Regions from separate parts of the Pseudoalteromonas sp. NZS37 genome, predicted to be linked through region 2. Evidence: riboswitches for the same ligand, from Rfam matches in the RefSeq annotation. Region 2 holds a riboswitch; the other holds the start of a gene.
What was found. Region 2 has a riboswitch for lysine ahead of dapA (4-hydroxy-tetrahydrodipicolinate synthase). Riboswitches for the same ligand answer to the same signal wherever they lie in the genome.

Region 1: linked by a shared signal. The riboswitch ahead of lysC (lysine-sensitive aspartokinase 3) and the one ahead of dapA (4-hydroxy-tetrahydrodipicolinate synthase) in region 2 are both predicted to bind lysine.

What each region holds. Positions count from the first base shown of each region.
Region 1 is NZ_JADYXL010000002.1:388,849-404,770, forward strand. It holds gene I6F47_RS05080 (4'-phosphopantetheinyl transferase family protein) at 1-527, shown strand, start outside; gene lysC (lysine-sensitive aspartokinase 3) at 587-1,990, opposite strand; lysine riboswitch at 2,066-2,238, opposite strand; gene nhaD (sodium:proton antiporter NhaD) at 2,340-3,587, opposite strand; gene I6F47_RS05095 (hypothetical protein) at 3,810-5,081, shown strand; gene I6F47_RS05100 (condensin complex protein MksE) at 5,085-5,633, shown strand; gene I6F47_RS05105 (ATPase) at 5,630-8,404, shown strand; gene I6F47_RS05110 (DUF4136 domain-containing protein) at 8,811-9,362, shown strand; gene I6F47_RS05115 (peptide-methionine (S)-S-oxide reductase) at 9,662-10,150, opposite strand; gene I6F47_RS05120 (TonB-dependent receptor plug domain-containing protein) at 10,338-12,203, shown strand; gene I6F47_RS05125 (hypothetical protein) at 12,312-12,782, opposite strand; gene I6F47_RS05130 (YkgJ family cysteine cluster protein) at 12,987-13,250, opposite strand; gene I6F47_RS05135 (efflux RND transporter periplasmic adaptor subunit) at 13,420-14,598, shown strand; gene I6F47_RS05140 (efflux RND transporter permease subunit) at 14,601-15,922, shown strand, end outside.
Region 2 is NZ_JADYXL010000008.1:92,707-108,628, reverse strand. It holds gene I6F47_RS15470 (succinylglutamate desuccinylase/aspartoacylase family protein) at 1-1,109, opposite strand, end outside; gene I6F47_RS15465 (PLP-dependent decarboxylase) at 1,115-2,320, opposite strand; gene I6F47_RS15460 (2,3,4,5-tetrahydropyridine-2,6-dicarboxylate N-succinyltransferase) at 2,320-3,060, opposite strand; gene dapA (4-hydroxy-tetrahydrodipicolinate synthase) at 3,076-3,960, opposite strand; lysine riboswitch at 4,151-4,351, opposite strand; gene I6F47_RS15450 (DNA-3-methyladenine glycosylase I) at 4,543-5,238, shown strand; gene I6F47_RS15445 (protein adenylyltransferase SelO) at 5,250-6,659, shown strand; gene I6F47_RS15440 (OmpA family protein) at 7,050-8,111, shown strand; gene acnB (bifunctional aconitate hydratase 2/2-methylisocitrate dehydratase) at 8,404-11,001, shown strand; gene I6F47_RS15430 (2OG-Fe dioxygenase family protein) at 11,202-11,834, shown strand; gene I6F47_RS15425 (cysteine desulfurase-like protein) at 11,846-13,081, shown strand; gene I6F47_RS15420 (2OG-Fe(II) oxygenase) at 13,101-13,805, opposite strand; gene I6F47_RS15415 (acyl-CoA thioesterase) at 13,839-14,237, shown strand; gene I6F47_RS15410 (RNA polymerase sigma factor) at 14,380-14,895, shown strand; gene I6F47_RS15405 (metallophosphoesterase) at 14,975-15,859, opposite strand; gene I6F47_RS15400 (TonB-dependent receptor) at 15,914-15,922, opposite strand, start outside.

The sequences.
Region 1 (15,922 bases), on a different contig from region 2:
AAATAGCGCAGCCGCAATATGCGCACGTAGCGCTTAATAAAATGAGTACCGAATTTGACGAGGCAAGCTCAAAACTGCAAATACACGTGGGTGATGATGTTATTAATACCTGTATTTCGCACTCGCATGGTTTAGTTGGGGTTGCGCTAAATTTTGATAAAAGTGAGTTTGGGTTTGATATTGAAAAAGTAAGCCTAAAGCGCCCGTTTGAAAAGCTCGCTAAGCATTTTTATCATAATGATGAAATTACACTTATCACTGAGCCTACTAATACCCAAGCCCAAGCAGATACGTTTTTTAGAATTTGGACATTAAAAGAGTCACTTGCTAAAGCCACCAGCCGCCCTATTGCAAAATTACTTAGCCCCAATGTGTTTGACGAATTACATAGTGCAAAGCTTAGCGCTTGCAGTAATAGCATTACTGTAGCTGATAGCAGTGACAACAATGTTTGTTTTGATGTGAGTGTGGTGCATAAAAAAAGCACCGACTGGCGATGCTTTTTATTAACCGACTTTGTTAAGTAACTTTACTAGGTAGTTTTACTAGGTAACTTTACTAGGTGCTTTTCCTGAATAACGATTACTTACGCAGCAAAATCGTTTTCTAATAAACGGCTATGAATAGACTGCACTACGTTATCTGACTCAGTTTGCTCTACTAAAAAGCACAAGTTGTGCTTACTAGCACCGTGACAAATTAATCGAATGTTAAAGTCTTTTAGTACACTCATTAAGTTCATTTCGTGTTGGCGTAATTGAATCTCAGAGCCAATAAGTGCTACCAGTGTTAGGTTGTTTTCTACCGAAACATGGCAAAACTCTGCAAGCTTATCTAGGCATTCTTGATCAAGCTCTGGGCGCGATGCGTTTTGCGCGTTATCAAGGGTTATAGCTACGCTGATTTCTGATGTGGTTACCAGATCTACCGATATATTGTATTCACTTAATAGTGTAAATACGCGTGCTAAAAAGCCGCTTGCTAGTAGCATTTCTGGGCTTTTAAGCGTAAGCAATATTTGGTTTTTACGTTGCGTTACTGCGCGTATACCTGGTTGCTGCGACTTTTCGCGCTCAATCCACGTACCGCCACGCTCTGGCTCTCGGCTAGATCCAACAAACACATTAATGTGGCTTCGGCTTGCTGGTAATATAGTTGCTGGGTGCAATACTTTTGCGCCAAAGGTCGCCATTTCGGCGGCTTCGTCAAAACTTAAACGTGCAATGGGTGTCGCTTTTGCGCACAAACGCGGGTCGGTGCTAAAAATACCCACTACGTCGGTCCAAATATGCACGCTTTTAGCGTTAATTGCTTCAGCTAATAATGCGGCGCTGTAATCAGACCCACCACGTCCAAGCGTTGTTGTTTGACCGTACTCGTCGCTGCCAATAAAGCCCTGAGTCACAATTACCTGCTCATCTAATAACGGGATTAAATGTTCTTTAGCGGCTTGCGCTGTAGCTGCAACATTGGGCGTTGCTTTACCAAATTGGCTGTCGGTTTTAAGTACCTTGCGCACATCAAAGCGATCGGCGTTTAAACCTTGTAAACGCAGCACCTGAGCAAATAAATACGACGACAAACGCTCACCAAAGCTAAGTAGCTCGTCGTGTTGCTGATCGGTTGTTAGTGACTCTTGAGCCAACGTTTGAAATGCTTTTAGGGTTTCGTTAAAGCCAACCGCTAAATCGGCATCTAGCGATAACTCATCTAAAATAGCGTGTTGAATAGCAAGCACGCCGTTTATGTGTTCTTGGCGCTCACTTGAGGTAATACTTGATTTACACAGTGCAACTAAGTGGTTAGTTACGCCGGCACTAGCGCTCACGGCAACAATACGTACGCTTTTATCTGCAACAATAATTTCGCTACAGCGACTCATCGCTTCAAAGTTTGCAACACTGGTTCCGCCAAATTTGGCAACGATGTAATCTGATTTTGCGCTTAACTCTGTTTTAGGCACTGTTTGTGGCGCTGATTGGGTAGTCATTTAGTCTCCTTTCGCGATATCCAAATCGCAATAAAACAAGAAGAACTTGGCAAAGGAATGCTTGAAGATAAGTCCACTGCCAGAAGCTCTCCACCTATATTGGTGACAGTTTTGAGGATTCAGCCCCATAAACCGAAAAACAATGACGACGTATCATTATTTTCCTCGGCGAGTACTTCCCTCCTTAATGATCATCGGCTTTCGTCGCCTAACATTAAGTACCTAAGTATCGCACCTCTTCTGAATGCTTTATTAACCAATGGCCAATAAAACAAAACCCCACTAAGTAGCGGGGCTTTGAAAGTTATCGTTTAGACGTCTAGCTGTCAAGCATTTAATAATTTATGAGTTAAATAAAACTGCCCATGTAATACGAGCCCGCATACCCAACCGTGTAACAAATTAATAAATGCAGCGATAAACGCAAGTAGCTCATAAAGGTAAGCGCTTTAACTTTGCTCATGGCAATAATGCCCGCAGCCGACCCAATGATAAGCATTGAACCGCCCACGCCCGTTGCATACGTAAACGACAACCAGTGCTGTTGGCTCATTACTATATCGGCTTTTAATAAAGCAGCAGTAAGCGGTACGTTATCGACCCCTGCTGATAATATGCCCATTAAGTAGTTTGCGTACTCGGGTGCCATTACCGTATATAGGTCGGTAAATTTACTCAACATACCAATTTCTTTAAGTGCGCCTACAAGTAAAAGTACACCTACAAAAAACAATAATGTGTCGTATTCTATATCGCGAACAAAGTCGATTATGTCTTTGTTTATGTCTTTTTTGCGCATTAAAAATTGCGCGACTAAAAACATCACTGATAAGCCAAACAAAAAGGTGAGTAAAGGCGGTACGCTGTAAACTACACTCAGCATAAGTGTGCTCACTACGGTAGATAAAAATATAACAGCAATGGTTATGTCGGTTTTTTCAATGCGGGTTTTACCTGCACCAGCAAACTCAACTCGCCCTTTCATACCTATAGACAGTAACGCGGCTAGCAGCATAACGCTTGCAAGTGCTGGCGCTATAAGTAGTAATAAATGAGCAATGGTTACTTTGCCATCTAAAAATATCATTAGTGTGGTTACGTCACCTGTTATTAGCGATACCCCACCTGAGTTAACCCCAAACACAATAAGCGTGGCGTATTTAATGAGTTTTTTAGGTTCAAGTTTTAACGACATAACAACCGCGAGCGATATAAGCGTCGCTGTTACGTTATCTGAAATCGACGAAAACAAAAACGCAAAACCACCCACCAAAAACATGAGCTTTTTTTCGCTAATACTTTTTGGCATAACGCGGTGCACAATATTTTCTATAAACCCCTTTGAATTTAAATACGCTACAAAGGTCATTGCAGCCATTAAAAACAGCCATAATGAGGCAATTTCTAAAATATTTTCATTTAAAAGATGTTGAATTGTATCGGGGCTTTGCCCGTGTAGAGGGTATATAAAAAGAAGAATCCAGCAAAGCGTACCAAAAAACAGCGTGGTTTTAGCTTTATTTACATGGATTATATCTTCTATAACGATCAGTAAAAATGCAATCGCTATCAGGGTTAGAATAATCGAGGAAACCATGGTAGTTAAACAACCTTTGATATAGTTTTAAAGAACACACAAATAACATTCCATTTCATGTGCCTATTTTCGGCGCGAATTTTAGCACTGCCTCTATGCAAAAACTATTATTAAATGGTCTTAAAAACGAATACTATATACAGACAAGGTTAATTAAAAATACGTAATAATGAGTCTTCTAAAAGAACTCAATAATAAAATACTAGGATGTTGTAACCTCTTATGATCCCAGCTAAAAAGCTGCTAAACACCATAACCGAACATTGGGGTGTATTAGAGCTATTATTTAAACGTTTTAAAATGGCTGACTTTAGCCTAAAAGACGTACAAAACGCGATTAAGCAAAAGCAGCCTACGTGGTCAAACGAACGCATTTATAAAGAAACAAATCGTTTGTTAAACCAAGATATTTTAATTCCACTGGCTAAATCTTCTCAGCTTGAAATAAATCGTGCCATTGCCGATTTTGCTACGTTTTTACTGCAAGAAGAGCATTTAGGCTTAGCGCAAGAAATTAGCGTATTAGTAGACGACCTAGCACGTTTAGGTAACCGCCTAGATAACGCTGGCGAAATAGAAGACTTTGACGATTTACGCCGCTACAGCCGCATTATGGATGATCGGGTGCGTAAAATAATGAAGCTCTATACGCACAACGAAAACGCTATTTTAAATATTGTTGAACAAGCTAAATCAAATAATGCGGTGCAATCGCTGCAAAAGCGTTATAAAGCGGTAATAGAAGCGTTTGACGAATACATAGAGCCAATGCTTGAAATGGTTGATATTCGCGGTGAATTTCATGCATGTTTTACCCTCATTGAGGAGCAAATAAGTAAGCAAATACTGCACATTGAGCGCTCAGGTAAAGCGTACAACGACAAACGCATGCTTGAGCAATTACGTACCCGTATACTCGAAATGCATTTAGTGGGTAGAGAAAGCTTACGTAAAAGTGCCGACATGCTTATGCCGCTACGCGAAGAGTTACGCCGTAATAACTTAATTACTCGCCAAGCAGCCAAAGTACTTGGGCTTGTGCGCAAAAATGGCGTAGACAACATGCTAAGTGCTGTACAGCCACATTTTGTGAGCGACGCACAGCGATATTCGCTTGGTCAGCAACGTCATATTGTGGCTTACATGGCAAGCTTGGTTGAATTTGAACACGAAGAATACCAATTGCCAGATCAACAAGACGTGCCTGCATTTGTTACGCCTAATATTCCTGACTACAACGATGTTAAAACCAGCTTTGCTAAGCGCTTTAATAAAAAACGCAAAAAGGCTCAGCCCTTGCTGCAATTTTTAGACGAAAGCTACCCAAATCTCGATGCCGACGAAATGCTATTTTTGTATCAAAAATTAGTCAGCGACAGCGATATTAAAATAATTCAAAGCGATGAAAAAGCCCGCGTAAAAATTGCCGGTCAGCACTTTTCTTTATATCCATTTAATTCAGAGCCTCAGCCAGATTCAAAGGCAGGTAAATAAACCATGACACACATAAACTTAGACGAGCTAACCCACCTACAAGCCATTAATAAAAAATTAGTAGCGGGTTATCACATTTGCGAGCAAGACAACGTAATGTGGCAAGAGCTTGACCAACACATAGAAGACTACACCGCCCTATTTACCGCTTTAGGTAACGATTTAAAACGCGACAGCCGTGGCTTTTATTATTTTGGTAGCGACGAAAGCACACCCAATATGGGCAAAATATCTCGCGCTATCGCGCTCACTATTTACATTTTAATTGAGCACTACGCCAATACGGGTAAAGACCCAATGCGCGCATTGTTTGACGGCGTAAACGATTTAGAGCTTATGCAAACGCTGGTGCAAATTAACAAACATTTGTTTGATCAGCTTGAGATATTTTCGGGATCTGATTTGCGCAAAGACGTTTACCTGCGCATGGTGCGCTTAGGTTTAGCCCGTGAAGTAGAAGGCGGCTTTATGCTACAAGCGCCAATTCACCGCTACATAGATGCACTCATGGAAGTAAACGAAGAAACCTATATTACAGAGGACGAGGAATGAAAAATCTATACGGACTAAGTAAACTCGCCCTACTTAACACCGCAGGCTATGCAAAATGTGTGATCCCGCTTGATAAAAGCAGCTCTATTTGCGCGCCAAATAACACAGGTAAAAGCTCGGTTATTAACGCCCTGCAGTTTCCACTTATTAACGATTTACGCTTAACAGAATGGGACGGACACGATTTAGATGAAACCCGTAAGTTTTATTTTTCATCCGATCAGTCGTACATTTTACTAGAAGCTAACTTGCCTCATGGCTCGGTAGTAATAGGCGTTGCGGGACTTGGTAAAATTGCCGGTTACGCGCATCAGTACTTTTGTTATCAAGGAAAGCTTGATTTAGAGCAGTACACGCAAGGTAAAACTATTATTAAATTTACCAAGCTGTTCAACCATTTAAAATCGCTTAATTACAATCCTATTGAGCTTAAAGCACAAGAGCTCAACGCGCTACTTACTGGCGGCGCAACGCCTTTTGACGGCGACATTAACCTAAAAATGATCCCGCTTAATAATGTGCAAGACTCTTCTATTTATAAAGAAATATTTAGACGTATTCTTAACTTACACAAATTAGGCGCAAGCGACGTAAAACGCTTTATGCTACGCGTGTTTGAACGCCATATGTCGAACTCTAAGGTCGATTTTTATGAAGTATGGCGTCGCTCGTTTGATAAAGTAAATCGCTCAAAACGCGAATTAAAAGCCCTTGAGTCAATGCAAGAGCCAATAGCCGCGCTTGAATCAATGCTTGAAAACCAAACCGTGCTTAAAGGTAAATTAGCCGCGTATGCGCCTAAAATTGACCAAGCACTGATTGATTTTGATACCTATCAAGAATCGCAACTTAATGAGCTGGGTATAGCGCTTGAAGATATAGAGCACGAAAAACACGAGTTTGAGCAAAAGCAAAGCCTATACGTACAGCAATCGCGTGATATAGAGCGCAGACAAACTCAAATTGAGCAGTGGTTTTTAGATTACGATGCGCTTAAAAGCGAATTTGAACTGGTAAATAAAGCCACGCTTAAAACCAGCCTGACTCAGTTAAAGCAAGATTACGAGTCGCTTTCGCACTCTATAACCAGCGCACAAGGGCAAAGCCTACATACGCTTGACTACCGCATTAGCGAAACACAAAAACAAATTAAGAGCTTAAAGCTGCAACTTAAAAACCTTGAGTTTAATTTGTTTACCCGCATGCGCGAAGACCTCTCGTTAAAAGAAGTAGAAGAAATATCGCGGATTTTAAACCCAGATATTCTCTCGTTTGCAACCACCACTAATGGCGATATAACCATTGATGACGAAGATGCGTTTGGTGAATTTTTATCGCTACTTAGCGAAAACGTTAAAGGCGGTGTACTAACTCTGCCAGGTGCGAGCATTAAGCTTAAAAAGCTCTCGCCGGTGCAAATGCAAAGCGGCGAAAACAAGGAGCAATTAACCGCTCAGCTAAATGCACTTGAGCATTCACTTAAAGAATTTAAACAACAACGCGATGTTGCAGCAAACGTTGCCGACAAGCAAAAAGAAAAAGACGCGCTATACGATGAGCTTATGAGCGCTGAGAGCGCCCTAAAACGCTTAGAGCAGTTTGATATAATGCAACAGTCGGTTGAAGCGCAAGCCACGCTAAAAGAGCAATTATTAGCTGAGCGTGAACAAGTTGACGACTACTTGCAAGATATTCAAAAAAATAGTGGCTCAATTGCCGATCGTCGCTCGTTAATTAAATCGAAACAAGAGCAAATTAATCGCCAAACTGAGCGCTTACGCCAAGTTAAAAGCGAGCGAATTGACCACACGCTTGATTTATACAGCGGCAAAGTGACCCCGTACATGATTGATATTACGGTCGACTTTGATAACTTAAGCGACCTTGTTCATCATTTTAATAAAGACTGCCAAGAGCTGCGTAATTTTGACATAAACGTGCGCAACACCTATTTGCATGTGTATAACGCAGGTATTACTAAATTCGATAACGAAAATGACGAATACACTAAATACCAAAAGCTAATAAGCGCCTTTCATAATATTGATAACGAACGCGACGCTGTTGAGCGCCAAGCACGCGTTGCGCTTACCGAGGTGGCCGCAACTATTAAAGGCTTGCGAGAAGATTTAGACCGCCTTCGCCGCGAAATGAATAGCTTTAATAAAGGCATAAGCCAGCACCGTATTTCAAACCTGCAAGCGTTTAAAATTAACGTCATACCGCGCAAAATGCTGGTTGATAGTATAGATACAATTATCAGCACGTCGCATCAGTTTGAGCAAGGCGACACGCTTGATTTACTTAGCCAAGAACCGTACAGCGAAAATGCGGTAAACGAAGCGAAAGATCACTTAATTAAACTCGCCTCAGATAAAGCGGGCTTAACACTTACCGATTTATTTGATATTCGATTTGAAGTGGTTAACCGCGCAGGTGAAACAGAGCACTTTGAAAAAATAGATTCGGCGGGTTCAAACGGCACACGTATTACGATTAAGTTATTGTGTGGCATGTTGTTTATTCGTTACTTATTAAGTGACCAGGAACAAAACCTATACCGTATACCTATTTACATAGATGAAGCGGCCGACATTGACCCACAAAATCAAAAAGCAATTATAGAAACCGCACTAAGCTTTGGTTTTGTGCCTATATTTGCCTCAGTTAAACCACAAATAAGTTGTGACTACATTGTGCCTATTCGCTCGGTAAAAGACGGTGCACAAAACTGGGTAGATGAAAAAGATTGGATTGAAGTTGAACATTAAACTTTTACTGATGACTAATTAACAGAGGTTAATTAGTCGTTCAGCCTTAGGGCGTGTTGACCTTTGTGGATTGAAATTTGTTCAATTTAGGGGCAATTTAATCGCGGCGTGAGGTTTGTAACCTAGTGGGCTAAGTAAAAACCGAGCAACAAAGAGTTAATTGCCCCTAGGCAGAACCCTTCGGGCAGCGCATGTTTGGCATTTATGCTGCGTTATCACCTATTTATGGGGAATAACCACACTACATAGGCTCTGCCTTGCCCAAATACCAAACATACTGCTGCAAATTCAACCACGAAAGGTCAACACGCCCTGACAATTAGACTAATATTTAGGACGTTTAAATAATACACATTTAAACTATGTGTGTTATTTTAAATTAATGCATTTTATTGGAGCAAACGTAATGAAAAATATACTTATTGTTGCAGCGCTAGCACTTCTTACAGCCTGTACACAAACCCCAGATTGGGATTACGATAAATCAGCTAACTTTAGTAATTTTAAAACATTTGCTTGGGTAGAAAACGCCAGCCTAACTAAAGACACAAATAACTATCAAATTAATGGCCTAATGGAAAAGCGTGTTCGCACTGCCGTTAATGCAGAATTGAGCCAAACACTAGGTATGAGTTTAGTTGATGCAGCGCAAGCTGATGTACTTGTTAACTATCATGCATCGGTAGATAAAGAGCTTGAAGTAGATAACTTCAATATAAACTACCGCCCGCATTGGGGTTATTGGGGTACTGGTTTTCAACGCGATACAACTGCGCGTGAATACGAAGTGGGTACACTGATTATCGATATTGTAGATCGTGAATCTAACCAGCTAGTATGGCGCGGCGCAAAAGAAGGTCGATTAAAGAAAAATCAATCGCCAGAAAAGCGTGAAGCATCAATTAACAAAACAGTGAGCGAAATTTTAAGTAACTTCCCGCCGCAAAAGCAGCAGTAAGTTAAAATTAGCTATAAGTAAATTTTGAAAAAGCTCACAGTATGTGAGCTTTTTTGTAGGTGTGTATTTTTGGAACTTTTAAAATAAAGTAATTACGAGCTACGCCCGTCACGTCAGCAAGCTGCACGTCAACAAAATAAACACCGGATTAAACTTTACCTGTAGGCGCTAAGCTTGCTTGCGCGAGAAGCGATAGCTTCTAATCACTTACCTTTACCTAACGCTATATTCAACCTTAAATTACGAGCTGCGCTCGTCACGTCAGCAAGCTGCACGTCTACAAAAACACCGCGTTAAATTTACGATTTATACTTATGCAGTAACTCAAGCGGTATATGACAGTAATCATCAGGGTGATTAGTTAAGCGGTCTTGATGCTCAGGATCGCTTGGCACGTAGTTAGTTAGCAGCTCTACCCCTACCACAATTTTATCGGCATCACTTCGCTGGCTTATATAATTGCTAGCAACCTTTAAATGATCTTGGCTTTTGCTATAAATGGCAGTGCGATATTTAGGGCCTACGTCATCCCCTTGTTTGTTAACGCTATACGGATCAATAATCTCAAAAAAGAAGCCAAACAGCTCGTTTAAGTTAACCTCTTTTGTACTAAATATTACTTTTACACACTCAGCATAACCGTCGTATTCGCCTTGTGTGTTATCATTTTTTCCATTAGCCCGCCCTGCTTCAGTACTTATTACACCAGGTAAGTGCTTTAAAAACTCTTGCACGCCCCACAGGCAGCCACCTGAAAAGTAAATAGTATCTTGCTGTTTTATATTCATAATAAATGTGACCAAGTTTGTTAGATGCATTAACGTTGCAAATGATAATCAAATGCAGTTTTTAATGAATTAATGTACAATCGCGCCAAAATCGCAGTTGTTTAATTGAATTATTTTATCACGCCTTAAAAGTGTGTTCTGAATTTAATTGTTACCGTAATTGCATATAAAAAATGAGACACACAACATGAAATGGTCACCGCACTTTATACTCCCTGCACTGCTATGCAGCGCGAGCAGTTTTGCCTACGGCGAAGCTGTAACTGATAAAACTGAAGCATCACCGGCAATCGAAAAAATAACGGTTGAGGCATCGCCCACTGCAAACACATTACCTGTAGGTACATTTGACTCTCCAGTATCTAATTTAGAGTATGACCCACGTGTTGATTTACAATCACGTAATATGGCTGAAGCGCAAGCCGATGTAACTATACGTGGCGGTATTTTTGAAAATACCGGCTTTAGAGTTGGTAGTGCTACTTTACTTGACCCACAGTCTGGGCATTACTTTGCTGAAATTCCTATTGCACCGCAAATGCTTACCGGCCCTTATATTTTAACAGGCGCAGACAATGCACTTAATGGTGCTAATAGCTCTGTAGGCACTGTATCGTTTGGCTGGAAACCAATTAGCACGGGCGGCAGTGTATCGGTAGGTACTGGCACAAACGATTTTAACTTACAAAGCTTACATGCAGCTGTAAGTATGCCCCTTGAAGGCGCAAAGGATTGGAAGCTTGGTTTTGAAGGTGAGATTTCTCACTCACAAAGCGATGGCACTATTGATAACGGCGATCACGACTTTACGCGTGCATCGGGTCGCGTTCAATTAGCTGGCGCTGATTCTCAAACAGATTTGTTTTTTGGCTCACAAGATAAGTTTTTTGGCTGGCCAAATTTGTACACACCATTTGGCGTTAACGAAACAGAAGAGCTAGAAACCCGCTTATTAATGCTAAACCATAAGCAAAGTTATGCGCAGGACAGTAACTTTGAAGTGTCGGCTTATTACCGCACACACGACGATCATTATATTTACTCTCGCGAAAATCCAAGCTCTTTTGAAGCGTTTCACAAAAGTGAAGTGAAGTCGTTAGCGCTATCGGGGCATCATGCTCAAAGCGATGTATTTGCTGTAAATTATTCAGCACAGTTTATTGACGACTCAATTGAATCTACCACGCTTGAAAACAACTTTACCTCTCGTAAGTATTATAAATTAAGCGTATTGCCTGAATACAAAATGGCGCTTGAGGATAATAAACAACTTACATTTCGTTTAGGCGCTGCGTTTGACGATACAAATAGAGACGACTCTGAACTGTCACTTATTGGTGATATAACGCTTAATACACAAAACAGCAAAGGTTTTGAGCGCACGTTTTATTTATCGTACGCAGAGGCAAGCCAAGTAGCAGGCTATACCGCCATTGGCGGAAGTGATTCAGGCGGGTTATTTAGAAGTAATTACAATCTTGAGCGCGAAACGACTAAAAGCCTAGAGCTAGGTTTATTAGTTGATGAGCAAACTTGGCAACTTAATTCGGCTATTTTTTATCGCAAAGATGACAACTTAACCGATTGGACGTTTAATTTTGATTCAAGCTCTGCGCGCTTTGCAAACCCTGTAGATATAAATACGACGGGCATTGAGTTCTTAGCAACTAAACACTTTGAAACCACCGAAATTGTAGCGAGTTACACCTACCTTCATAAATCAGAAAATTACGGTGCGGCAGATATTGACGCTAGTTTTTACGCATTAAACTTTCCTGATCACCGCCTAACACTCGGCGCAGTGTGGAATCCTACTGATATATTGCAGTTTAGAATAGATAACGAGTGGCGCAAACAGCACGAAAATGCGCTGCGCGGTAGTGACGACGATGCTTTATTTACCCATTTAACGTTAAAAATTACGCCGCCAATGCTAAAAAACTTATTTATTACTTTAGCAGCAGATAACTTATGGGGTGAATCGTTTGAAGAGATACCTGGTACACCAGGGCGAGGTGAGCAATATACGTTAAGCGCAACGTATAGTTGGTAGAATTGAGCTATCACATTCAAAGACCTGTTTATTTAAGACAGGTCTTTGAATAAATATTCAGCAAAAAATAAACGGCATACTAAATATTAAGAGCTTTGATTACTCAGCTTATATTGAACCAGAACGACATTGTCTTTTTCTTAGCTCATTATCAATTTGTAAAGGGCGACTAAGCTCATCTGTAAGAACCTGCGAAACAACCGTACCGGTTTCAACTTCTTGTATCCAGATTGATATTTTATCCCCTTCCCTTTTTCTATTTAGCATGTAGCTTTTATCAGAATCTAAATTAACGTTAAAATTAACAAAAGCTTCTTTTTGACTATTTAAAACATCAGGGTTTGAAACACTCGCCTTTACCCATAAATCATGATCACCACTGATATACTGCTTTGGTTCAGCCCATTGTGTAGGTTTTTTGTTAAAGCACATCAAGTGGACATATTCTAGATCTACTCCCTGCTCTCTTTTAAAGTTTTCGAGTCTAAAGTGGCCTTCTTTAATATCGGTTTTAATGGGTAAGTTTGAACAACCTAATAAAGTCACACCTAATGTAAATGCTGTAAGTAAATTTTTCATTTTTCTTTCCTTTTAAAAATTAAGATTGAACGAAATCACCTATAAATGAGATTTATAAAAAGTATCTTACAATTTCCTATATTAGCAACAAAGTTAAATATGTCTAATATTTCGCCATTAAATAAATTAACGACTGCTTTTATTAACCTTATGAAGATTTTTATTAATAATATATTGTAAATAGATGTGTATTAAAAACGAGGATTAAGTTAGCTCTTCAAGCTCTGTAATAAGTGCTAAAGCTTGTGCATTTGTTGACCCGCACACATCAAATGTGGCGCTAAAATCACTACATACTTTAGGTCGGCTTGAATCACCAAATAACTTACATAAATTACGTTCGTCCAGCTGAATACAGCGCTCTCCGGCCTTTTTACCATTTGGCATACCTGGAATAGGCGAACTAATACTTGGCGCAATACAACATGCGCCGCAGCCTAGCCTGCAACTCATCGATTCGGTTTTCATAATATCCTCTGAATAAAACACACTTACTTTAATTCCTTTTTAGGAACGTAATTAGCCGCATGTTGAGTTGTAATGTACATATGTAATGCCTTGTTACATCTTAAAACGCCTTGTAAACACTTTATTGCGTATTATTGCTCTGTCACCACCAATTATGAAGGAATGCCTTGTGGCTACTACAAAACAAATAATACTCCCAATTGCTGTTTTAGCAGGCGGTATTGCTTTAGCTTTCGCCTTTATGGCAATGAAAAAACCACCCGAAGAAAAGCCAGAGCAAGATTTACGCCCTTTAGTTGCAACACAAAGCATACTTTTAGATTCTATAACGCTCGATGTTAAATCGTACGGCATTGTTAAACCAAAGGACCGTACCGAGCTGATAGCACAAGTTAGTGGGCAAGTTATTTCGGTATCAGATCAATTTGTTGAAGGCGCGTTTGTAAAGCAAGGCGATATTTTAGCACGAATTGATGCAAATGATTACGAGGCAGACTTTATTGAAGCGCAAGCAGGTTTAGCACAAGCAAGCTCAGCACTTGAAATAGAACGCGCACAAGCACATGTAGCAAAAGCTGAATGGGAGCGTATTAAATCGGACTCAAGCGAAGCTATTGCCTCAGAACTTTATTTACGTAAACCACAACTGGCCGAAAAACTAGCGCGTTACCGCTCTGCTCAAGCAAGTGTTAAACGTGCTAGCCGCAATCTTGAACGTACTTATATTAAAGCCCCATACGATGCCATTATTAATGAACGCACAATTAGCTTGGGTTCAGTAGTAAACCCAGGTAATAGTTTTGGTGCATTGAGTGCAACCTCAGTTGCAGAGGTACGTTTACCCGTTGCCGACCAAGAACTACAATATTTAAAAAATGGCGGCGTAGGCTCAAATGTTACATTTAACGCAGAATACGCGGGTAAGCAAACAATGTGGCAAGCCAAAGTAATTCGCACCGAAGGTGTGGTTGATCAAACAAGCCGTATGAGCTACTTGGTTGCACAACTTGCAACACCTTATGGCGATAAAACACGCCCTCTTCGTTTTGGTTCATATATTAACGCTACCATTGAAGGTCGCCCGCTTGATAACGCAATTATTGTTGCGCATCATTTAGTTAAAGATAATAAAATTGTAATTTTAAATGACGATTTAACATTATCGTTTAAAACTCTCAATATTATACGCGAAAAAAACGGCATGATTATAGCCAGCCAAGGGCTAAAAAATGGCGAGCAAATTGTTACCTCAGCGCTTGAGTATCCAACTGAAGGTATGGCAGTAAAAGTTGAAGATATTGCGCCTGATAAAACTGATGTAACTCAACTTGCGCTGAAAGAGGAATAATCATGAACACTCGTGAAACAGGGTTAATAGCATGGTTTGCCCGAAATCCCGTTGCTGCCAACCTACTAATGATATTTATATTAGTGGGCGGTATTTTAATGGCGATGACCATTCGCAAACAAATGTTCCCACAGTTTGAAAGTAACTGGATAAGCGTACAAGCGGTTTACCCAGGTGCAGCCCCGCAAGAAGTTGAAGAAGGAATAACCATAAAAGTTGAGGAAAACCTCGAAGGTATTGAAGGCATTAAACGCCTAATTACTTACTCTAACCGTGGTTTTTCACAAGCGTGGATTGAAATAGAAGAACAATACAATCCACAAGAAGTACTTGATGAAATTAAAGTACAAGTTGATTCAATAAACACCTTTCCTGCGGGAATGGAGCGCCCTGTTGTTCGCCGCGATAAGTTTGAGCAAGAAGTAATGATACTCGCGCTTTATGGCGACATGAGTAACTACCAGTTAAAAGAGCTTGGCAACGATATAAAAGACGAGTTACAAGCACTGCCTCACGTGAATCTTGTTAATTTTAACGGCGGCTTAGAATACGAAATTGGTATAGAAGTCAGCCCTGATAAACTGCGCGAGTACGGCTTAACATTTAGAGATATTGCAGGCGCTGTGCAAAACTTTTCGGCCAATATGTCGGCGGGGCAAATACGCTCTGAAAACGGTTATATTTCGATGCGTGTTGAAAAACAAGCCTACCGTGGTTTTGAGTTTGAAAAACTCCCCCTTATTACCCTTGCTGATGGCGCACAAATTTATTTAGGCGATGTTGCAACTATTAATGATGGCTTTGAAGAAGGTCTACAATATTCAAAATACAATGGTAAAAATTCACTCTCGTTTGAAGTAAACGCATCAAAAGATCAAGATATTACCGATGTAGCAAAAGTTCTTAAAAGCTACATGGCGGCTAAAGAGCCGCTTTTACCTGCAGGTGTTAAGCTATCTCCTATTGTTGATTTAACTTACTACCTTGAAGGTCGACTCGATATGATGGTCGATAACATGATTTGGGGTGGCTTGTTAGTAATGATAGTACTGGCACTATTTTTACCGCTACGCTTGGCATTTTGGGTAATGATGGGCTTACCGGTGTCTTTTCTGGGTGCCTTTTTGTTTATGCCTATTGGCTTTTTAGATGTAACAATTAACCTAGCCTCTCTTTTTGCCTTTATACTTGTACTCGGGATTGTTGTTGATGACGCCATAGTTGTGGGCGAGTCAGCCAGTGCCGAAATAGAAAAATACGGCCACACACTTGATAACGTTGTACGCGGTGTAAAACGCGTTGCGATGCCAGCAACCTTTGGTGT
Region 2 (15,922 bases):
ACGTTAGTAAAAAACTTATAAAGCTCGGTGCCTTGGTTAACACTCGCTGAGGCAAAGTGCAAAATGGCAATTGCATCGCAATCGAGAGTAAGTGTTTGCAGTGGTTGCTCGCTTAAGTAGCGCTCCATTCGCAAAATATTGGCAATAGGCTCACCGGCTTTAATGTGTCCGCCAAGCGGGGCTATGTATTCAACCATGCCGCCAATAGGGGCGTAATAAGCAAAGTAGTCATTTAAATTACATGCATAGCGAGTGATATTAGCTGGCGTATGCGGCGCGTTTTGCAGTACGCCTTTGTGATTTAAGTAACTTAAAATGCTGTTAGCATCGTTTAGTGCTTCTTTTAAGTCTATTTTTTCTTGGCTGCCTAGCTCTACAGTAAATGCTTCTACAGGTATTGATAATTCGCGACCTTGCCCACTAAGTGCATCACTTAAATGCCACCATGGGCAAAAGTTAGCTTCATCCATTGCACCGTCAAAATCACTAGGAATAAGCAGTACATGTTCAATATTAAAGTAACGTGCGCTGTCGGTTGCATAGGTTGGGCAGTACAAATGTTTGCTTGAAATAGGACCTGTGTGTAAATCGAGTACTATATCAGCTTGATGAGCAAGCTTTTGTAGGTTAAGCGCAATGCGTTTACCCGTATTAAGTAAATAAGCAGGGCCGTTAAGTTTGTTGTCTACTTCTTCAATAAGCGCCTGTTTGAAGTTACTTTTTAATGTGGCGTCATCATACTGAGTATGATTTTGTGCAAACTGTGCCACTAAATTTTTATTGTAGTGATACATGCGATTCCAATTAGTGCCCGTAATCGGATCGAACCTGCCAAGGGTAAACTCGCCAGATTTTTGATTACAACCAATTGGGTTAGCATAAGGTACTAATGTAATATCGCCATTAAGGTTTAGGTGTTTTAATTGCTCAAGTAGCTGAAAAATAACTGCGTTACCTTGCACTTCAGCGCCATGCATATTGGCCTGAACATAAACACTAGGCCCTGTGCCATCGCCTTTTAAACGATACACCGGAATTGTAAGCGGTAAGCCGTTTGCAACTTCCCCTACTACAATGTTCTCTTGGCTGATGTGTGTTGTATTACTCATGCTTATTACCTTAAGTAGTGGCTGGCATTTTCGGCTTGGCGAACACAGGTAAGTTCACCGTTTTGCAATGTGTACTCGCCGGCGAGCTCGTGGCATAAAAAATACGGCATACTTTCGGTAAAGCCGTAAGCACCGCATTGGCTAAACACTAGCCAGTCATGCTCATTTAAATCGCTTGGCAGGTTATGCTCACCTAAGCAATCAAGCGCTGTACAAAGCGGGCCGTATAAAGTGACCGCTTGAATTTTAGCACTGGATTCACGCAGTAACGCAGCAGGAAAATCTTGGCTGGTAACAGCAGGGCGTAATAAGTGATTTATACCGCCGCTTAAAATTACTTGTTCTTGATTGTAGTTTTGTTTGCGCTCTACTACTGGGTTTGCGTAATGACCGCATTCGCCAACGGCATAGCGACCAAGTTCCATCCATAATTCTTCTACACCCGCATCATTTTTAATTTTAGCGAGCGCAGCTATTAAGTCATCCCAATCAAGCGTTGCTTCATTTTGTGTATAAGGAATACCTAAACCGCCACCTAAATCTAAAACTTTAAGATTGATGTTTAAATCGCTGGCAAGTTGGCTAAGTGGTGCAATCATTTGTGACCACAATTCGCTTAGCTTTTGCGTGCTAAGCATGTTGCCCCACTGAAAAATATGTAAGCCGTCAAACTTAAGTGTAGGGTAGTCGGTTACATTGAGTGCTTGCCACTCATCACAACCCAAACCAAACGGCGTAAGGCTGTCGCCGCCCAGTGGGTTTTTTTCACCTTCAGGCCAGCGTAATTGCACTCGCAGTAATACTTGTAACTGCGTATTTTGTAGTTGCGCTTGTTGGTTTAACCAACGTACTTGATTGAGGCTTTCGGCTACGAATATACGTACTCCGCGCTCAATAAAGTGTTTAATTTGTTTAGGGCTTTTTGCAGGCCCTGTGTTGAGCACGCGCTGTGAGCTAATACCTTGTGCTAGCACTTGCTCAAGCTCACCTTTACTTGCTACGTCAAAATTAAAGCCAGCGCTGTCTAAGCTTTGAATAATTTTAGACAGTGGATTTGCTTTTACCGCGTACCACAGTTTTACATCGGTTTGCGCAACTAAACGTGCAAGATGCGCGTTTAGTTGATCTAGGTCGTAAACAAAAAAAGGTGTATCAAGTTGTTGTGTAATTGTATTTACAGCGGTTTTGATAGGCGTGCTCAAAAAGCTCATTATCGTAAAACCTCTTCAAGCAATAATGATGCATCGCTTTTTTCGTCGCGGTATTTAACTATTAACGCACACGACATGCTTAAGCCTTGCTCGCGCGCCCACTCGTTTGACGCAGGGCGAGAGCCTGGTATTACAATGGCATATTCTGGGATTGGCTCGCCTTTATCAAGTTGGCGCTCGTTTACGCAGTCGTATACCGGAATAGTTGCTGATAAACGCACGCCTGGGGCAAGTACTGCACCTTTTTTAATAACTACACCTTCAACAATAATACAGCCAGCGCCAATAAAGGCGTCGTCTTCTACAACTACTGGGCTTGCACCAATTGGCTCAAGTACACCACCAAGCTGCACTGCAGCACTTAAATGTACGTTTTTACCTACTTGTGCACACGAGCCAACTAATGCGTGGCTATCTACCATTGTGCCTTCGTCGATGTATGCACCAATGTTTACATACGCTGGTGGCATAATAATCGTGCCTTTAGCAACATAAGCACCACGGCGAACACTAGAGCCACCCGGCACCATACGTACGCCATCGTCAGTACTAAATTCTTGCGGAGCTAAGTTATGTTTATCAACAAAACCACCTGCAAACTCAGTATTAGTGCCATTTTTGAAGGCATCCAAAATGCCTTGTTTTACTTCTACGTTAGCTTGCCATTGGCCGCTTTCGTTTTGTGATGCTGCGCGTACTGCGCCCGATTCTAAATTATTTAATAGTTCTAACCAGCTCATTATAAAAACCTGTATTTAATGCCAAGATAAAATGGTGTTGTTTGCAGTTGTGATGCAATCGGTTTGAGTTAACTCAAGGTGTGTTAAAGGTGGACGAAGTTGCGGGCTGCTTAAGCGGCCTTGCAAATGCATCAATACCTTTACGGGAATAGGGTTTGCGACAGCAAATAAGCTATTAATAGCGCTTGACCACTGGGCAAATAAATTAGGGTGTTGGCCACTTAAGCTGCGTTTAACAAACTCGTGAGTTTGTGCGGGCCATGCATTTGCAGCTACCGACACTAAACCTTTTGCGCCAGCTTGAGCAAAATAAGGCATCAGCGCATCGTCGCCACTAAAAATAGCTAAATTAGGCGCAGCTTGGCGGTAAGCTTCAAACTGAGCAATGCTGCCGCTCGCTTCTTTTAACGCCCATAAATTTTTATTATTTTGTAAGTTTTGAATTGTTGCCGTTGGAATGCTAACAGCACTTCGACCCGGTACGTTATAAAGCATACACGGGTGAGCACTTGCATTAAGTAGGCTTTCAAACCAATGAGTTTGACCTATAGCGCCGGGCTTTGCATAAAGCGGTGAGCCAAGTAAAAAGCTATGAATTGGGAGTGTATTACAGTAGTTAACCCACTCAATTTGTTGCTTTAAGTTACTACCGCCCACAGCAACCATGAGTGGTACTGCTGGTTTTAGTTGGCATACGTGTTCAACAATGGCTTGTTGTTCTTTTAGCGTTAGTGCTAAACCTTCGCCCGTACTGCCAAGTAGTAAAATACCGTTATGTGCCGCTTCTTGATCGCTAACCAATTTAGTTAACGTGTTGTAGTCAACATCGCCGTGTTGATCAAATGGCGTTACGAGCGCGGTCCACAATGAGTAGTCGTTTAAATTGAAGTTGTTGATCATCTCTCACGAACTTATAATTTGTACCAACTTTATTAAAAACGTGATCATTTTAGCGATAACTAATTTAATGCAATTGATATTATTCGAAGAGTTAAAAAGCTTTATGGAAGGAGCCGCATTAACGTCGTTCGAACTAATAATTCGAAGAGCGAATGGGCTTAAAATAATAGGGCGCACGGCCTTAATATTTAAGACCAGAAGCTCTCCACCAAACTAATAAGCTGCTTTTTATAAGCAGCTATTGGTGACAGTCGCTAGGGTTCAACCTAGTCGCCCGAAATAAACACCTCGCAAAAGTGGTTACTTCTCGGCGTTAATTCCCCTCACGTATGCTCACTGGAGTTTGCGCTCCTAACATACGCTACCTGAATAACGCACCTCTTCTAGCCCTTTGCACCTGTTTGTAGAGTAAAACTTACAAACCTGTGCAATTTAAATAGGGTAATTACGGCGATTAAAGCATTTTAGCCATCTGGGTGTCAAGCTACTAAATACAGATTAATTCACCGAAAAGAGGGGTGGTTACGTATTGGGTGCTTTTCTCGTACACTAGACCCATAGTAGAAGTAAGGTATTAATCAGATGGAAAAATTTAGCGATATTTATAAGCGAGCGGTAGAGCGAAAAGGCTCTGAAAAAATGCTTAAGTTATTACTCGCAAAACCGCTATCTAAAAAACAACTAAGCACGTTAAGTGACGACGATTGGCTTGAGGAATTTACTCGAAAAGTATTTCAAAGTGGCTTTTATTGGTCAGTCATTAATAATAAGTGGCCAGGCTTTAGAGAGGTTTTTTGGGATTTTAGCGTTGATAAGTTATTAATGATGCCACCCGATATGCTGGAACAAAAAGCAACGGATGAGCGAATTGTTCGTAACTATAAAAAAGTAAAAACAATTACCGAAAATGCTTACATGATCAACGAAATAGCAGGGGAACATGGCAGTTTTAGTCAGTTTATCGCTAATTGGCCAACAGACGATATTATTGGTTTATGGGCGTATTTAAAAAAGCATGGTGCGCGTTTAGGCGGAAATACAGGGCCTTATGCACTGCGAGCACTTGGTAAAGATACTTTTTTACTATCACGCGATGTAGAGAGTTACTTACGGGCCCATAAAATTATAGACGGCGGCTTACAAACTAAAAAGTCACTAAATGCAGCCCAAGCCTTTTTTAACGAAATGCAAAAGCAAAGCGGCTTAAGTATGCAAGAGTTAAGCTTAATTGTTGCTTATGGCGTAGGTGACAACCGTGTTGGTATAAGTCAGCAATAATAGGAATTACCATGAAATTAGTGCCAAGATACACAGACATTACGGAAAACTTTGCGATAGAAGATTTCCCTGCAAGTGTTGCCTTTCCTCAGTTATTACTGTGGAACGAGAGCTTAGCAAAAGAGTTTAATATTAACGTTGCAGCTGATTTGCGTGCTAGCACTTTTAGCGGTAACGAAAAACAGGCGATTCCTGCAGTAGCACTTGGTTACTCTGGGCACCAATTTGGACATTTTTCACCACGTTTAGGCGATGGGCGAGCGCATTTACTGGGCGCTATTAATGATGATAAAAACCAGTTGTGGGATATTCAATTAAAAGGCTCTGGTGCTACTCCTTACTCAAGAGGGGGAGATGGGCGTTGTGCTCTTGGTCCTGCTATTCGTGAATACGTAATGAGCGAGGCAATGCATGCACTAGGCATTAAAACCACACGCTGCTTAGCGGTTGTTGGTAGTGGTGAAACGGTTTATCGTAATCCGCCACAAGCAGGCGCCATAGTGACTCGTTTAGCAACGAGCCATATTCGTGTTGGCTCGTTTCAATATTTAGCGACGCAAGGCGATGTTGAAGGACTTAAAAATTTAGCCGATTTAGCTATAGAGCGACACTGCCCAGAAATAACAGATACAGGATCGCAGCGCTATTTAGCATTTTTAGGCGCTGTGATTAAAAACCAAGTTAAGCTAGTTGTGAGCTGGATGCGTGTTGGCTTTATTCACGGAGTAATGAATACCGATAATACGCTAGTAAGCGGAGAAACCATTGATTACGGCCCGTGTGCCATGATGAATAGCTTTGACTTTGATACTGTATTTAGCTCTATCGACAAACAAGGTCGGTATGCATTTGGTAATCAACCTAATATAGCTAACTGGAACTGTGCTCGTTTAGCTGAGAGTTTAATACCGCTTATCAGCGATGATGACGAACAAGCTGTTTCGTTAATGACGCCATACATTAATAGCTTTGCTGAGCAATTTAATACTGAGTTTACGGCTATGTGGGGACAAAAGCTGGGTTTAAATGAATCTTGCAATAGTAGTGGCGAGTTAATCGCAGAGTTGTTAGCACTATTAAAAGATAATCAGCTCGATTACACCAATACCTTCGATGCGCTTACTGAATCCTTAAAAGAAGAAGTAGTAATACCAGAGTCGCTAATTGAATGGAGAGCTAAGTGGGTAAGCTTAACCGACGATAATAGTTATGAAATAATGAGAGCTGCAAATCCTCGTGTAATACCGCGTAATCATGTGATCGAAGAAATAATTGCACAATATAACGCTACAGGGTCTAGTGAGTTACTACAGCGCTTTATAAAAATAGCCAGTAACCCGTATTCTGACAGTGAAAAATTATCAGAATTTCAGGCTGCACCGATAAATGATAATGATTACCAAACTTTTTGTGGTACTTAATACTTAACTTTGAGTATAACTACATGATTAAAAAGAGTCATTTTTTAATCAAATATGTGCATATACCTAGGGTAATGTTAATTCTGGTGGTATTATGCGCCGAATTAAAGCCAAGCAATATTTCTTTGCATTTATAAGTGCATTTAATTTAATTGCTCTTACATTCCTTGCTAAGTACTAATTTACAACAAACTACTATATTTATTTTTCAATAAAGTTTTAATTTCGCCTATAGTAAGTGGATGTGTGTTGTGACGAGGCATAGAAAAAAGTTATAAACTTTATTTTTCGTTAAGTATTGATTAACAAAGGCTCAGTTAGTCTATATAAAACTGATTGAGCTAGTATCGATTAGCTACAATTTAAAATTGTTCAAATGGGAAGAAAACAATGAAATTAAAATCACTTACAATTGCAATCGCGTTGGCTGCAACTAGCGCATCTACATTCGCTGCTGATAAAGAAGAAGGTTTCTACATTGGCGCATTTGGCGACTATTATGACGCATCTTGGAAAAACATGCGTGCTCAAGCTGGTCTTGATGTAAATGAATCAACTGGCTGGGGTGTTGAAGCCGGTTACCGTTTCAGTGATTACTGGAGCGCACGTCTTGAATATGCAGATATGGATTTTAATGCTTTTGATAAAGTTGCTGGCAACCGCAACGGTATTGATGGCGAGCGTTACGGTATTGATGCTCTTTACCATTTAAATGGCGGTCCTTTCTACGGTCTTTTCGGTATTAAAGAAATAGACGTAGTAGATGACAATACATTCTTAAATGCAGGTGTTGGTTACCAACATTTCATTACAGATGGCTTATTTGTAAATGCTGAAACAGCTGTATACCAAGGTCTTGACCGTGGTTACACAGATGTAGGCGCTAAAATTGGTATTAACTACTTATTTGGCCAAAATTCAGCTCCTGTAGAGCCAGTTAAACCAGCTCCAGAGCCTAAGGTAATTGAAGTAGCTGTAGCTCCTACAGATAGCGACAACGACAACATTCCTGATGCAGATGATAAGTGTGCTAACACACCTATGACTGATGCAGTTGATGGCACTGGTTGTACTTTATATGAAGATAAAGAAGTGACTGTAAGCTTATTGGTGACTTTCCCTAACAATGCTTCAGCAGTATCTACTCAGTACTTAAACGATATTGAAAAAGTATCTGCATTCTTAAAAGATTACCCAGATACAACAGTACTTTTAGAAGGTCACACTTCTTCTGTAGGTAAAGCAACTTACAACAAATGGTTATCTAAAAAACGTGCTGATGCAGTAGCTAAGCAATTAGTTACTGATGGCATTGCTAAAGACCGTATTACTACAGTTGGTTTAGGTGAAGAGCGTCTTAAAAATGATGCAAACACTAAAGCTGCAAACGCAGAAAACCGTCGTGTAGAAGCGCATATCAAAACTATCAAAAACGTTAAAGTTTTACGTTAATTAAATAGTTTGTAATAAAAACCCAGCCAAGTGCTGGGTTTTTTTATGGCTGTAATAAATTAATATTGGTTAATGGTAATGATTCTTACTTAACAAGTATTCATGAAAATAGTTTTTACTACAACCACTATTCATAGTATTTATAATCGGTATAATCAGTTGCGTAACTGGATGGATTTTCATCTATCCATAAAAGCTTTATAATTACGCGTTAGAATACTATAAGTATTGGGTAACTTATTTGCGCTTGAAGCGCTACCGGATACTTTCACGTCACCAAGAGGGCAATATTGTGCTACAAGAATATCGTAAACACGTAGAAGAACGTGCCGCGTTAGGTATCGTACCAGCGCCATTAGATGCTCAGCAAACTGCTGATCTTATTGAATTAATCAAAAATCCACCTGCAGGTGAAGAAGAATTCATTTTAGATTTGTTCATTCAGCGTATACCAGCAGGTGTTGATGATGCTGCTTATATTAAAGCGGGCTTCTTAGCAGCTGTAGCTAAAGGTGAAACTAATTCTCCACTTGTTTCTAAAGAAAAAGCGGCAGAATTATTAGGTACAATGTTGGGCGGTTACAATATTGCACCAATGATTGACCTACTTGATGACGAAACACTTGCACCAATCGTAGTTAAAGGCCTTTCAAATACATTACTTATGTTTGATGCGTTCTACGATGTAGAAGAAAAAGCAAAAGCAGGTAATACATTCGCTAAGCAAATTATTGAGTCTTGGGCAAATGCAGAATGGTTTACTAATAAGCCAGCTGTTGCTGAAAAGATTTCAGTTACTGTATTTAAAGTAACTGGCGAAACAAATACTGATGACTTGTCTCCTGCACCAGATGCATGGTCTCGTCCAGATATCCCACTTCATGCTTTAGCAATGCTAAAAATTGAACGCGATGGTATTACACCTGATAAAGCGGGCGAAGTTGGTCCAATTACTCAGATTGAAGAATTAAAAACTAAAGGTTTACCACTTGCTTACGTAGGTGATGTTGTTGGTACGGGTTCTTCTCGTAAGTCTGCAACTAACTCTGTACTTTGGTTTATGGGCGATGATATCCCGTTTGTACCAAACAAGCGTGTTGGCGGTGTATGTTTAGGTAATAAAATTGCTCCAATCTTCTTCAACACAATGGAAGATTCAGGCGCATTACCAATCGAATTAAATGTTGATGAACTCAACATGGGCGAGCAAATCGACATTTATCCGTACGAAGGTGTTGTTAAGCAACATGGTACTGATAAAGTGATTTCTACTTTTGAGCTTAAATCTGATGTGATTTTAGATGAAGTTCGTGCTGGTGGTCGTATTCCACTAATCATCGGTCGTGGTTTAACTGATAAAGCGCGTACATCTCTTGGCTTAGGCGCAACTGATACATTTAAAGTACCAACAGCAACAGAAGTTTCTGATAAAGGCTTCACACTAGCGCAAAAAATGGTTGGTAAAGCATGTAACGTTGCAGGTATTCGCCCAGGTCAGTACTGTGAGCCTAAAATGACAACTGTTGGTTCGCAAGATACAACAGGTCCTATGACACGTGATGAACTTAAAGATCTAGCATGTTTAGGTTTCTCTGCAGATTTAACAATGCAGTCATTCTGTCATACATCAGCTTATCCTAAGCCTATCGATGTAAGCACTCACCATACGCTTCCTGATTTCATCATGAACCGTGGCGGTGTTTCACTTCGTCCAGGTGATGGTATTATTCACTCGTGGTTAAACCGTATGTTATTACCAGATACCGTAGGTACTGGTGGTGATTCACATACACGTTTCCCATTAGGTATTTCATTCCCAGCAGGTTCGGGTGCAGTAGCATTCGCAGCAGCAACAGGTGTTATGCCACTTGATATGCCTGAATCTATTTTGGTTCGTTTTAAAGGCGAAATGCAACCAGGTATCACTTTACGTGACCTTGTTCATGCAATCCCTTACTACGGTATCAAACAAGGTTTATTAACAGTTGAGAAAAAAGGTAAAATTAACGAATTCTCTGGTCGCGTACTAGAAATTGAAGGCGTTGAGCACCTAACTGTTGAGCAAGCGTTTGAATTATCAGATGCATCTGCAGAGCGTTCGGCAGCAGGTTGTACTGTTAAGTTATCTAAAGAGTCTATCTCTGAATACCTTGAGTCAAACATTGTTATGCTTAAGTGGATGATTTCTGAAGGTTACGGCGATGTACGTACGATTGAACGTCGTATTACTGCAATGCAAGATTGGTTAGCTAACCCAGAACTAATGGAAGCTGACGCTGATGCAGAGTACAAGCATATCGTTGAAATTGATTTAGCTGAGATTAAAGAACCTGTTCTTTGTGCTCCAAATGACCCAGATGATGCGCGTCTTCTTTCTGATGTTGCGGGCGAGAAAATTGATGAAGTATTCATCGGTTCTTGTATGACTAACATTGGTCACTTCCGTGCTGCTGGTAAGTTGCTTGATGGCTTTAAAGGTCAACTTCCGACTCAGCTTTGGGTTGCTCCACCTACTAAGATGGATAAAGATCAGCTTACAGAAGAAGGTTACTATGGTATTTTTGGTCGTGTTGGCGCACGTATCGAAACTCCAGGTTGTTCACTATGTATGGGTAACCAAGCACGTGTTGCAGATAAAGCTACTGTTGTGTCTACCTCTACACGTAACTTCCCTAACCGTTTAGGTAATGGCGCAAACGTATTCTTAGCATCATCTGAGCTTGCTGCAATTGCTGCAATCATTGGTAAATTACCAACAGTTGCTGAGTACCAAGAATATGCAGCGAAGATCAATGCAACGGCTTCAGATACATACCGTTACTTGAACTTCCACCGTATGCCTGCTTACACTAAAAAAGCAGACAACGTGATTATCCAACAAGCTGTATAATTTTTAGAGTTTGTTTAAAAACCCGCTTAGGCGGGTTTTTTATTGGCTAAAATAAATATTAGATAGTTCATGCTTCTTTTTTTATATTATTGTATTAACTCTAGACATAAATTGCTTTTAAAGTAATTAATCGCGCAAAAATTCCTATCAAAATGCATTAAAATCCTCATCAATATTCTCATTATTTTAGGCGAGATTTTATGACAGCATTAAACAACCAGAATTTACTGCAACTACGTTTTGTTAACCAAGCAAATATTGATTTGGTTAAGCCTTCTTTTGATAACCTGCCTGCAAATCCATATGCAGATGGTGCCTTTCGTAAACGTCGTTACTCAGTAGTTAAAATGCAAAATGGTGAAATAAAGTTACAACAAACCAAAGCATTTGTTCAAGACGATTCAATTAATACTTTTCAAGGTAATGTAGAGCGTACTTACGAAAACCTAGAGCAAAGTTTACTTGAATCAGAAGGCATGAAAAGCATTGTAAATGAGTTTCGCCAACTTACCGGTATTGATGAACAGCGTGATATTGAAATTCATCAGTTCCGTATGCTTGCTATTAATAGTGATACGCCAGCAGCGCCAGAAGGCGTGCATCAAGATGGTTTTGACCATGTATGTATATGCGGTGTTTCTCATGAAAATTTAGAAGGTGGCGAGCTACTTGTATACGAAAACAAGCAAGCTGAGCCTTGTTTTAAAATGGAAATAAAAGACGGCATGTTTGCATTAATAAATGACCGTCAAGTGTGGCACAACGCAACACCTATGAACAAAATTGATGCTAGCAAACCAGGTTACCTGGATTGTTTTGTATTAACGTCTTAAGGAAGTTAGGCATGAACATAACGCAATTACGTGAGCAGTTTCCTGCATTAATGCAAAACGTTGATGGTAAATCGCCAATATTTTTAGACGGACCAGGTGGCTCGCAGGTACCAACATCGGTGCTTAATGCGATGACAGCTTATTTAGGTCATTATAATTCGAACTTAGGTGGCGCGTTTTTTTCAAGTGATAAAACAGTTGAGTTGATGGCGAATGCGCGTCAAGCAGCCGCTGATTTACTTAATGCACCTAGCTCACAACACATTGTGTTTGGTCCAAACATGACCAGCCTAACATTTAGCTTTAGCCGTGCTATTTCACGCGACTGGCAGGCTGGCGATGAAATAATTGTAACCAATGCCGATCATTTCTCAAATGTATCGTCGTGGCAGCAAGCTGCAGAAGATAAAGACGTAAAGGTAAATACAGCGCTTATTAATGAAGCTGATTGCAGCTTAGATATGGTGCAATTTGAAAGCTTATTAAACAGCAACACTAAGCTTGTAGCGGTAACTTACGCTTCAAATACCACAGGTTCAATTAATAATATTAAACGTATTGTTGAGCTTGCTCACGCTGTAGGCGCACTTGTTTATGTTGATGCCGTACATTACGCACCGCACGAACTTGTTGACGTGCAAGCGCTTGATTGCGACTTTTTAGCCTGCTCTGCATATAAGTTTTTTGGCCCGCATTTAGGTCTGGTTTACGGTAAAAAAGAACATTTAGACGGGTTTACACCTTATAAAGTTGAGCCAGCTAAAGACGTAGCACCAGGTCGTTGGGAAACCGGCACACAAAGCTTTGAAGCCATGGCGGGTTTTATCGCGGCTGTTGATTACATTGCAGCAATTAGCGAACTTGACGATAGCCATTCACGCCGCGAAAAGCTAAGCATAGCTTTTGCTAAAACTAAACAACACGAAATGGCGCTTAGTGAGCACTTTTTAACGCGCTTGGTAAACTATCCACGCATTAAGTTGTTTGGTATTGATGACTTTGATCGCTTAAATGAGCGTACACCTACTTTTGCTTTAATTTTTGAAGGGCTTGAGCCGCGCGCCGTTTCAGAATTTTTAGGTAAGCAGCATATTTGCGTGTGGGATGGTAACTTTTACGCGCAAGGTTTGTGCAAGCAACTAGGTGTGCTTGATAAAGGCGGTGTAGTACGTATTGGTTGTATGCACTACAACACGATTACTGAACTTGATAAGCTATTTGACTTATTTGATGAACTACTCGGTTAATCATGTAAGTTTTGGTGCGCTAACTCTTTGGCGCACCGTATATTTGTTCTGCGCGGTTAAACAGTACCCACGAGGTTAAAATATACTTATCGTTTGATACTGGCTTATTACCTCTGTGGGTATGTGTAAAGTAGCCAGGAGCTATTACCATAGTGCCTTTTTTAGGTGCTATTTTACGATTTTGATAGTAAAACTCCGTTTCACCGCCTTCATCAACATCGTTTAAATAAAACATAAATAACAACACGCGATGCAAAGCTTCATTGTGCTGTAGCTGCGGGTAAACTTCACTATGCCAGTAAGGGTAGCCACCTTTGTTTACTTCATATTTTTGCGCTTGAATATTACCAAGTCTAAAAATTTGCTGCACTAGCAAAGGTAATTGCGGTTTACCCACTTCTTCAAAATTCTCTTGGGTTAAATCGACTACTTCACCTGTTTTTGGGTGATAGACCTTTAAGCCAAACGCCCCAATCATCATAAAAATATGCTCTTCAACATACTTAAAAACATGCTGTGCAGTCGTTTGTTGTATATGTTTTAATTGTTGTGCATATTCGGGGTGATTATTTAAGTGTAGGTCGTGACTGTCTTTTTTCTTTAAGTCGACACCGCCCGATGTTACCCCTTGTCTTACATGCGGGCTTTGCGCGAATGTGGAAATAAATTCATCGCAAAACTCATCGCTTAATGCGTTATCAACAACGCGTATAAAGTCCGTCATGGTTTACCTTTATATAATTATTATTGGATTTTTATGTTTATTGAAAAAGTGATGCCGCGCTTTAGCGAAACAGATGCACTCGGACACATTAACAATACCGTACTCCCTGTATGGTTTGAAGTCGCACGTGGACCTATTTTTAAGTTTTTTACACCGGACTTAAACCCGCATGATTGGAAATTGATTATCGCCAAAGTTGAAGTGTCGTTTGTGGGCGAATTATTTTATGGCCACGAAGTGACCGTAAAAACCTCTGTAGAGCATATAGGCACTAGCTCTTTTACGCTTAGACAGGAAGCATGGCAACACAATAAATGCTGCGCAATAGGCAAGGCTGTGATGGTGAGGTACGATTTTATTGCTAAATCAAAGCAAGCGCTTAGCATTGACGAAAAAGCGGCGCTTAACGAGCATATTACTGCTGAGTCATAACTTGCTAATAAATGACCTTTTAGTGACAAACGCTTGGTTTGTCATATTCTTAGCATAATTGAATGCTAAATTAATCCTCTTAAATACAACAGCTAACACAGTTGTTTTTACTTTTGAATTAAGAGGTTTTTAAGGTCATTTTATGATTATCGAATCATTTTTTGAAAAGTTATATACCGAGCACAATAGTGAACTAAACCGTAGAGTCCGTGATTTTTTTGGGGCAAGCCTTAGCGACCATGAAGATTTAGTGCAAGAAGCATTTAGTAATATGTTATCGCATCAGCATATTGATAAAATAGAGTTTCCGAAAGCTTATCTGCTTCGTTCAGCTATTAACATTGGTTTAAATTATCGTTCTCGTTTTAAAAACACTCAACATTTTTTAGACGATACCCGCGATAATATTGATGAACCACTATGTACACAAGGTAGCCCTGAGGATCTATGTAGCATGAATTTGCGAATTGAATATATTTCAGATGCGATGAATACGCTTACAGATAAGCAGCGAGACCTTATAGTACGTAGTCGTATTCATGGTGAAACATATCAACAAATTAAAGTGGCAACAGGGTTTAGCCTAGGTGATATAAGCCGTCAAATGCAAAGTGCTATTGAGCAATTGCATAGCTACATAAGTGCCAAAAATGCGTGACTAAGTTCCCTAGTCACGCTAATCCTCTCCTTGTACGCGTTATTATATAGAGCCATAGGTTATCTTCGTTTTATTGCGGTTATTTAATAGGAAGAACCATTGAAGGCTGCCTCCCTTGACCATTAATTTTAAGTTGGGTTGGCGAAAATTCAAGAGTGCTAAATGCAGTTGTATCGGTATCAAGCATCGCATGAAAAGTTACAAAGTGAATGCCGTCTTTTTTTGCGTAGTTACCTACATGGTTATGACCATTAAACCATGCTTTTACGGTTGAATACTGGCTAATAAGGGTTAGCACTTCTTGCGCGTTCCATAGGTTATGATTGTTCTCCGGAAAAATAGGAAAATGACTCAGTAGCACAACAGGTTGCTCTTTTACTTGCGCTACTTTTAGCTTCTCTTCTAACCACTTAAGCTGTTTTATACCAATTGCGCCATTCCAATCTTCATGCCCTTTATATTGAGAGTTAAACAAAGCCATATTTTGTTGATGTTTTTTACTATTTTTAGGCCATGCGTAAGTGCTCACATCGTTGCCATCTAAAGCAATAAAGAGCCAATTATTTATTTCAAAACTGTAGTAGCGCGATGGCATGTTTAAAGTGTTAGTTATGCGCATTTTAAACTTATCATCTACCGAGAATTCATGGTTTCCTAATACATGATAAAGGGGAGTATTAAGCGATGATGATATTGTATTTAACGGAGTAAAACTTTTAAATTCACGGTCGATAAAGTCGCCTAAATGCAATACACCCGATAAAGGGTGTTGATTAAATTGCTCAACCGCAGTGCTGAACTTTTGAGGGCAAGATGTATAGTGTCGAGTACCTTTATTGGCTTGTTCTGCATATTGGCAATCGGCAATAACACCTAAAGTAAATGTGTCATTTGCAGCAATTGATGGGCAACAAATCAAAAGCAGGAATAAATTAATGAGTAATGAAACAGTGTATTTTTGCATAACTTTTTTCCTTAAGGTAACTGGCTGCAAAAGCAGCCAGTTTAGAGGTGAGAGCTAAAATTT